4 regions of the Clostridium thermobutyricum genome follow, and region 4 is predicted to be linked to each of the others. Evidence: riboswitches for the same ligand, from Rfam matches in the RefSeq annotation. Region 4 holds a riboswitch; each other region holds the start of a gene.
What was found. A riboswitch is a leader RNA that binds a small molecule or an ion and turns the genes downstream of it on or off. The one in region 4 is predicted to bind S-adenosylmethionine.
Positions count from the first base shown of each region.

Region 1: it holds a riboswitch for S-adenosylmethionine, as region 4 does, so the genes downstream of both, HMPREF1092_RS09435 (methionine ABC transporter ATP-binding protein) here and HMPREF1092_RS02580 (methylenetetrahydrofolate reductase) in region 4, are expected to answer to the same signal.
Region 2: it holds a riboswitch for S-adenosylmethionine, as region 4 does, so the genes downstream of both, metK (methionine adenosyltransferase) here and HMPREF1092_RS02580 (methylenetetrahydrofolate reductase) in region 4, are expected to answer to the same signal.
Region 3: it holds a riboswitch for S-adenosylmethionine, as region 4 does, so the genes downstream of both, HMPREF1092_RS05330 (amino acid permease) here and HMPREF1092_RS02580 (methylenetetrahydrofolate reductase) in region 4, are expected to answer to the same signal.

Region 1 is NZ_KB850956.1:2,016,924-2,019,129, forward strand. It holds gene HMPREF1092_RS09435 (methionine ABC transporter ATP-binding protein) at 1-918, opposite strand, end outside; SAM riboswitch class I at 995-1,120, opposite strand; gene HMPREF1092_RS09440 (HD-GYP domain-containing protein) at 1,197-2,206, opposite strand, start outside.
Region 2 is NZ_KB850956.1:2,255,697-2,257,902, reverse strand. It holds gene HMPREF1092_RS10525 (hypothetical protein) at 1-159, shown strand, start outside; tRNA gene HMPREF1092_RS10520 (tRNA-Tyr) at 329-413, shown strand; tRNA gene HMPREF1092_RS10515 (tRNA-Val) at 423-498, shown strand; tRNA gene HMPREF1092_RS10510 (tRNA-Thr) at 522-596, shown strand; tRNA gene HMPREF1092_RS10505 (tRNA-Tyr) at 602-686, shown strand; SAM riboswitch class I at 1,009-1,124, shown strand; gene metK (methionine adenosyltransferase) at 1,207-2,206, shown strand, end outside.
Region 3 is NZ_KB850956.1:1,154,329-1,156,534, forward strand. It holds gene HMPREF1092_RS05320 (hypothetical protein) at 1-66, shown strand, start outside; gene HMPREF1092_RS05325 (cysteine hydrolase family protein) at 159-704, shown strand; SAM riboswitch class I at 782-885, shown strand; gene HMPREF1092_RS05330 (amino acid permease) at 994-2,206, shown strand, end outside.
Region 4 is NZ_KB850956.1:580,954-583,159, forward strand. It holds gene HMPREF1092_RS02575 (MraY family glycosyltransferase) at 105-1,055, shown strand; SAM riboswitch class I at 1,150-1,240, shown strand; gene HMPREF1092_RS02580 (methylenetetrahydrofolate reductase) at 1,314-2,180, shown strand; gene HMPREF1092_RS02585 (S-ribosylhomocysteine lyase) at 2,194-2,206, shown strand, end outside.

The sequences.
Region 1 (2,206 bases), 1.4 Mb from region 4:
TATTTTTTCTTTATCCTCTTCATTGACATTTATAACAAGACTTCCTAAAATATCTTCTCTAAACTTTTCAAGCTTTCCAAATACTATTGAAAAATCAACTTCTAAATCTCTAGCTAGTTTTGTTATAATTGCATTTTCTGAAAAATCACTTGGGAAGAATATTCTAATATTTATTCCTTCCTTTGGAAGAACATTGTCTTCATCTTCTCCTAAAAACTTTTTAAGATGAGTTTCTGGTTTTAAAAATAAATCTTTAGCTTTTCCTTGTGACTTTACAACTCCACCATCAAGAAGAGTTACTGTTTCGCAAACTTCTTTTACAACTTCCATTTGATGAGTAACCATGACTATAGTTATATTTAATCTTTTATTTATTTCTAAAAGTAGCTCTAAAATATCTTTTGTTGTTTTAGGATCTAATGCAGAAGTTGCTTCATCACAAAGTAAAATTTTAGGTTCTAATGCTAAAGCTCTAGCTATTGCAACTCTTTGCTTTTGTCCTCCACTTAATTCTTTTGGTTTACTATTTTTCTTTTCCTCTAATCCAACTAATTTTAAAAGCTCATGTACTTTCTTTTCAATTTCTTTTTTATCATACTTCCATACTTCTAAAGGAAGTGCTATATTTTCAAAAACTGTTTTTCTATTTAAAAGATTAAAATTTTGAAATATCATTCCTAAATTTCTTCTTAAATTTCTTATTTCATTTGAATTTAAATCTTTTATTTCTTGTCCCATAACAGTTAAAGAACCATTATTATACCCTTCTAATCCATTTATACATCTTAGCAAAGTACTTTTTCCTGCTCCACTATGACCTATTATTCCATATATTTCTCCTTCTTTTATTTCAAGAGAAATATTTTTTAAAACATTATTATTGCCAAAACTCTTATCCAAACTTGTTATTTTTATCATTTTTTTCCACCCCCAAAATTAAAAAATGCACTAGAGAACAAATCTCTAGTGCATGGAATATACCCTATTAACTTTTCTCTCATCTCCCAACATTTTGTTGCAGGATTTAGCACCACGTAAAAATAAATATAAAAATACTATATTTTAATTTACAGGTTGCCGGGTTTCATAGGGCCAGTCCCTCCACCACTCTTGATAAGCAATTATTAAATTTTCCGATTTCTTGTTATAAATATATTATTTTTTTAACAGTTTGTCAACTATTTTTAAAAAAAATTTTATATTTCTTCATCTGCATATTTGTGTGCTATAATAAAAAATTCATCTTTAACTTCTAAAAAAACTTTTACTAATTCAGGATCAAATCTTTTGCCACTAAATTCTTGTATAAAATTAACAGCAACTTGTGGATCTTTTGCACCTTTATAAACTCTTTTACTTACTATAGCATCAAAAACATCAATTACCATCATTATTCTAGCTGGTAAAGGAATATCTTCTTGCTTTAAACCTAATGGATAACCATTTCCATCCCATTGTTCATGATGATAATAAGCAATTTCTTTTGCACAAGCAAGAAGTTTATTTTCTTTTCCACCAAATTTATCTTCTGCATTCTTTAAAATTTTATATCCATAATAAGAATGACCTTTCATAACCTCAAATTCTTCATCTGTAAGTTTCCCATTTTTAAGTAATATATTATCTGGTATTCCTATTTTTCCTATGTCATGTAAAGCAACAGCTTTAATAATATCATATGTATTTTCGTAGTTTAATACATCTTTATATTTATCCATTTTTACCATATAATTTAGCATGACTTTAGCGTATTCTTTGCATCTTTCAATATGACATCCTAAATCTGAATCCCTAGTTTCAGCAATAAGTGCAAGAGTATCAATAAAAGAACTGTTAAATTGTTCTATCTCTTTTATTTTCTCATTAACTAGTCTCTCTAAGTTATCACTATATTCTTTTAATTTTATATAATTTCTTATTCTAGCTCTTATTAATTTAGGATGAACAGGCTTAGTTATATAATCTATAGCCCCTAAGCTTATTCCCAAATATTCATCTTTTATATTACTTAATGCAGTTAAAAGTATTACTGGTATATGCTTTGTCTCCTCCGTACTTTTTAATATTTTACAAACTTCATAACCATCCATTTCTGGCATCATAACATCTAATAATATTAAATCTGGTCCCCAAGACCTTGCAAGCTCTATTCCCTTAACCCCATTTAATGCCACATTTATTTTATATTCATTTTTCAATATTTCAA
Region 2 (2,206 bases), 1.7 Mb from region 4:
GTAGATAAATTATTGAGTGGATTATCTACAATAGATTTGATGAAAATAGAAGAAGGAATATTAAGTGGAGATTTAAACAGTGTTAAAGCTTTAATAAGCGAAAGATTGTTATTAGAGGATAGCAAGTTATTTTTTGAAATCATTGGCAAATATAAATAAGGGAAATAAATCACATATAAGTATAAAAGTTAAGTAATTGGAGAAAAACATAGAAAAATAATGATAATTTTGTTAAATAGCCTAATTTAAAGGTTGAAAATAATCCTTTATGAATATATACTAACTATTGTCGGTTGGACGTTGGTCTTCCGTAAATTAAATAAATTTTGGTGGGGTTCCCGAGTGGCCAAAGGGGGCAGACTGTAAATCTGTTGCAACTTGCTTCGAAGGTTCGAATCCTTCTCCCACCACCATTTAATTAAGGTCGCATAGCTCAGCTGGGAGAGCACCTGCCTTACAAGCAGGGGGTCACAGGTTCGATCCCTGTTGTGACCACCATTAAAAATAAAATGAAAACGTGCGCTGGCATGGCTCAACGGTAGAGCAGCTGACTTGTAATCAGCAGGTTGTAGGTTCGATTCCTATTGCCAGCTCCAAATAAGGTGGGGTTCCCGAGTGGCCAAAGGGGGCAGACTGTAAATCTGTTGCAACTTGCTTCGAAGGTTCGAATCCTTCTCCCACCACCAAACGCTAAGAAATATCTTAGCGTTTTTTTTATTAGAATTTTTAAATAAATGTAATAATATTATTATAGTAATAATAATAGATATAGTGAATAAATTTAAGAAATTACAAACTGTATATTAAAGAGAAAATATTAAAAACATTAAAAATATATAAATGAAATAAATGTTAAAAACTGACTACTAAGATATATTCTATGTTTATCTTGCTTAAGAAAAAATTCATATTTTCAAATAAAATTTTATTAAATATATAATGTGTTGACTTATTATATTTTAGTGTGTTACAATTTTCAAAGAAAATAAAGCAAATTAAATAACTAAACTCTTATCAAGAGAGGTGGAGGGAAATGGCCCTGTGAAACCCAGCAACCTACAGTAATTAATTTTAATTAATATGTGTGGTGCTAATTCCTGTAGATTTTATCTACAAGATGAGAAGAATAGGCAACTAGTTCTCTTCTTATCGAAGAGTTTTTTTATTATAAAAAAATTTTTATAGATTTGAAAGGAGAATAATGATATGAGAAGATTATTCACATCAGAATCAGTTACTGAAGGGCATCCAGATAAAATCTGTGACCAAATTTCAGATTCAGTATTAGATTCAATTTTAGCAAAAGATCCTAACGCAAGAGTTGCTTGCGAAACAGCTGTAACTACTGGAATGGTAATGGTAATGGGAGAAATAACAACTAACTGTTACGTTGATATTCCAAAGGTTGTAAGAGAAACAATAAGAGAAATTGGATATGATAGAGCTAAATATGGATTTGACTGTGATACTTGTGCAGTTATGACTACAATAGATGAACAAAGTGCTGATATCGCTATGGGAGTTGATGAAGCTCTTGAATCAAAAGAAGGTCAAAAAGATGAAGTTGAAGCAGTAGGTGCTGGAGACCAAGGAATGATGTTCGGATTCGCTACAAACGAAACTGAAGAATATATGCCAACTCCAATCGCTATGGCTCACAGACTTTCAAGAAGACTTACTGAAGTAAGAAAAAATGGAACTCTTTCATACTTAAGACCAGATGGTAAAACTCAAGTTACTGTTGAATATGAAGATGAAAAACCTGTAAGAATTGATACTATAGTTATTTCAACTCAACACAGTGACAAAGTAACTTTAGAACAAATTCAAACTGACATAAGAGAACATGTAATAAATGCTGTAATTCCATCAGAATTATTAGATGCAGAAACTAAATACTTCATAAACCCAACTGGAAGATTTGTTGTTGGTGGACCACAAGGAGATAGTGGATTAACAGGAAGAAAAATCATAGTTGATACTTACGGTGGAATGGGAAGACACGGTGGTGGAGCTTTCTCAGGAAAAGACTCAACTAAAGTTGATAGATCAGCTGCTTACGCTGCAAGATGGGTTGCTAAAAACTTAGTTGCTGCTGGTGTTGCAGATAAATTAGAAATACAATTAGCTTATGCTATAGGTGTTGCTAAACCAGTTTCAATCGGAGTTGAAACATTCAAAACTGGTAAAATATCAGATGAACAAA
Region 3 (2,206 bases), 570 kb from region 4:
CAAAATAATATGAATAAACAAATAAATGAAATGAATAATCAAATAAATAGTTTATTTAATAACTAATTTTAATAATAGAGACAGTATAAATTTATATTGTCTCTATTATTTATATAAAATATAATATTTATATAAATTTATTTAAGGGGAGTGGAAATATGGGAAAGTTATTAGTAGTTGTAGATTATCAAAAAGATTTTGTTGATGGATCAGCTGGCTTTGAAGAAGCTAAATATTTAGAAGAGGGAATATGCAATAAGGTTTTAAAATATTTAAATAGTGGAGATAGAGTTATTTGTACTCTTGATACTCATGGAGAAAATTATTTAGAAACTAGAGAGGGAAAAAATTTCCCCATAATTCATTGTATAAAGGGAACAAAAGGACATAGTATTTATGGAAAATTAGAAGATATAGTAAAAAATAATAAAGAAATATTTTTATTAGAGAAAAAAGCTTTTGGAATATCTCCTAAGTCACTTTGTGAAATCAAAAAAGATTTTGGAGATATAACTGAGATTGAAATAATAGGAATAGTTACAAATATGTGCCTTTTAAGCAATGTAGTAATGTTTCAAAATGCATATATAAATAGTGATATCATAGTTGATGCCAATTTATGTGCGAGTTTTGATAAAGAGATGCATGAAAAAACTTTAGATATATTAGAAGGTATCCATATAAAAGTGTTAAATAGAAAATAAAATTTATTTCAAATTTTCACATAAATTTAACTTGAAATATCATATAGATAATTTTAAAATAAGAATAAATAAATAATCTTTTATCAAGAAGGTGGAGGGACTGGCCCTATGAAGCCTAGCAACAGCTCAAATTTGAGAATTGTGCTAAATCCTGCAGAAATAATTTTCTGAGAGATAAGAGTATGTTACTTAGGAATATTTAGCTATCTTTTGTCTGAAAAATCAAAAGATAGCTTTTGTTTTTTCTCCTTCTTGGTTTAAGAAACAAAAGATAAAGGAGGAGTTAAAAATGAATAAAAAAAATTTAAGTATGTTTGGATTTTTATTTCTTACAAGTTCAATATTAATAGAAATTTATGAATATCCAACATTCGCTACTAGCGGATTTAATTCAATATTTTATTTATTAGTTGGTGGATTGTTTTGGTTTTTGCCAGTTTGTTTATGTGCTGCAGAAATGGCAACAGTTGAAGACTTCCAAGAGGGAGGAGTATTTACTTGGACAAGTAATACATTAGGAAAAAAATTAGGGTTTGCTCATATATTTTATCAGTTTATAGTTTTTACAATAGGAGCTGTAACAATGATTTATTTTATAGTTGGAGCTATAGCTTATGCCACAGGAATTGAAGAGATAAATTCAAATCCAATATTAAAGTTTTTATCTGTAATAATTATATTTTGGCTTATTACTTATGTACAGCTAAAAGGAATAAACAAAACTGCATTAATAGCTAAAATCGGATTTATTGGAGGAATATTAATTCCAGCATTATTTCTATTTATTCTTACAGGCATTTATATATTTAAAGGATATCCTATACATTTAGTAATGGATAAAAATACATTCTTCCCTAATTTACATAATAAGAGTTCTTTAGTTGTTTTAGTATCATTTATGCTTTCATATATGGGACTTGAAGTTTCAGCAACACATATTAATGATATGAAAAATCCAAAAAGAGATTATCCAAGAGCAATAATAATTTTACTTATACTTGCAGTACTTTTAAGTAGTATAGGTGCATTATCAATTGGAATGGTTGTACCAAAATCAGAATTAAGCTTAAATCAAGGTGTTTTTCAAGCTTTTACAAGTCTTTTAAATCATTTTGGAAATTTTAAGATAGTAGTAAAAATATTAGCGATTTTACTTTGTCTTGGTTCAATTGCAGAAGTTAGTGCATGGATAATAGGTCCAAGTAGAGGACTTTCATTAGCAGGAGAAAAAGGACTTTTTGATAAAAGAATAGCTAAAAGAAATAAAAATGATGTAGCATCATATATACTTATAATACAAGGAGTATTAGTAACTATATGGGCATTTATAATTACTTTTGGGGCAGGGACTTCAAATAATTCATTTTTTATGGCAATGACTCTTACAGTTATAGTATATCTTACAGCATATTTTTTATTTTTCTTAGCTTACATAAGATTAACATGGAAATATGATAATTTAGAAAGAAAATATAGAATATCAAAAAATAAATTTATTAAAT
Region 4 (2,206 bases):
AATTAAAATTATGATAAATAATTGCGAATAAAAGATAATAATAGTATAATCGAGGGTAGTAGTTAATAATCTATATACAATACATGAATGTTAAGGAGAAAATTATGGATTATTTAATAGAGTTTGTATGTGCTTTAATTATAACAGTAATAGCCATACCTATACTTATGAAATTATCATATAAATTTAAATTTACAGATAAACCAACCAAAAGAAAGCAGCATAAAAAAATAACACCTCTTTGTGGTGGAGTTGCAATGTACATAGGATTTTTTTCAGTGTACTTTTTTACTGGAGATGTAGATAAAAGGAAGATTTTTATATTCATAGGGTCTACGATGATACTTTTAATAGGTCTTGTAGACGATTTTTATAAATCAAAGGGAAAAGAATTTAAGATAGCTCCAAGATTAATTGTACAAATACTTTCAGCAGTATTAGTATATAATGCAGGAGTAGCTTTTAGAGGTTTTACAAATCCTTTTAGTGGAGAGTATATTGTGTTAAATCATACACTTCAATTTATATTAAGTATAACTTGGATTTTTGGAGTTACAACAGTTATAAATTGGTCTGATGGGATGGATGGACTAGCGGGAGGAATATCTCTTGTTTCATCAATAACATTTTTTATTGCAGCAATTATATTAGGTCAAGTTGATTCTGCAAATGTTTCAATAGTAATAGCTGGAACATTAATTGGATTTTTAATATTCAATGTGCATCCTGCTAAAATATTTATGGGAGATTCTGGAGCAAACTTTTTAGGATTCATTTTGAGTATAATAGCTTTAGATGGAGCTTTTAAACAAGCTACTGTTTTAAGTATACTACTACCAATATTAGCTTTAGCTGTACCTATATTTGATAATATTTTTGTTATAATAAAAAGATATAGTGAAGGAAAAGCAGTTTATGAAGCAGATAGAAGTCAAATACACTTTAGATTAGAAGCTAAAGGCTTTACTCCGAAACAAACTGTGAGTTGTATAGTTGGAATAAGTATAATGTGTAGTATTATATCAATATTACTATTATTTTATAATCATTTTTAAGAAAAATTTTTGAGAAGGCGATAGCCTTCTTTTTAATTTATATAAAAGATATATTTACAAAAAAAAGGAATATAATATATAATAATAAAAAATAAACTTATCAAGAGTGGTGGAGGGACTGGCCCTATGAAACCCAGCAACCTACATTTGATTTATGTGTGGTGCTAAATCCAAGGAGATAAGGAATTTTATTTAAGATTATATAAAGTCTTAGGGAAATATCCTTAAGACTTTTTTATATAAAAAGGGGGTAAAATATTGAGAATTAGAGATTTATTTAATGAAAAAAAGTTAGTTTTTTCTTTTGAGGTCTTTCCACCTAAAAATACGTCTCCAATAAAGAGTATATATAATGCTTTAAATGAGTTAAGTGAATTAAATCCAGATTTTATAAGTGTAACATATGGTGCAGGTGGGACAAGTGTAAATAATAAAACTACAGAAATATCATCACTTATAAAAAATGTTTATAAAATAGAAGCTTTAGCACATCTTACTAGCATAGGAGCAAAAAAAGAAAATATAAATTTTATAAAGGAACGATTGGCTCTTGAAGGAGTAGAAAATATACTTGCACTTAGAGGGGATAAAAAAGAAGAATGTAATAGTGGAGATTTTTTATATGCAAGTAATCTGATGAATCATTTAAGAGAAGATTTTAATATAATAGGTGCTTGTTATCCAGAAGGTCATATAGAAAACAAATCTATAGATTTAGAAATAGATAATATGAAGAGAAAAGAAGAAAATGGATGTAGCAGTTTTATAAGTCAATTATTTTTTTCAAATGAAACATATTATGAATTCTTAGAAAAAGCTAGAAATAGTGGTGTTAAAGCCCCTATTCAAGCTGGTATAATGCCAGTTATAAATAAAAAGCAAATTCAAAGGATAGGAAATCTTTGTGGAGCTTATATTCCATTAAAGTTTAAAAAAATAATGAATAGATATGAGCATAATCCAGAAGCTTTAAGAGAAGCTGGAATAGCATATGCTGTAGAGCAAATAATTGATCTTTCATCAAGTTCAGTAGATGGAATTCATCTTTATACAATGAATAATCCATATGTGGCGAGAAAAATAAAAGAAAATATAAAAACAGTATTAAAAGCAGTTAATGAGTAAAGGGGATAGAATTATGAATAAAGTAG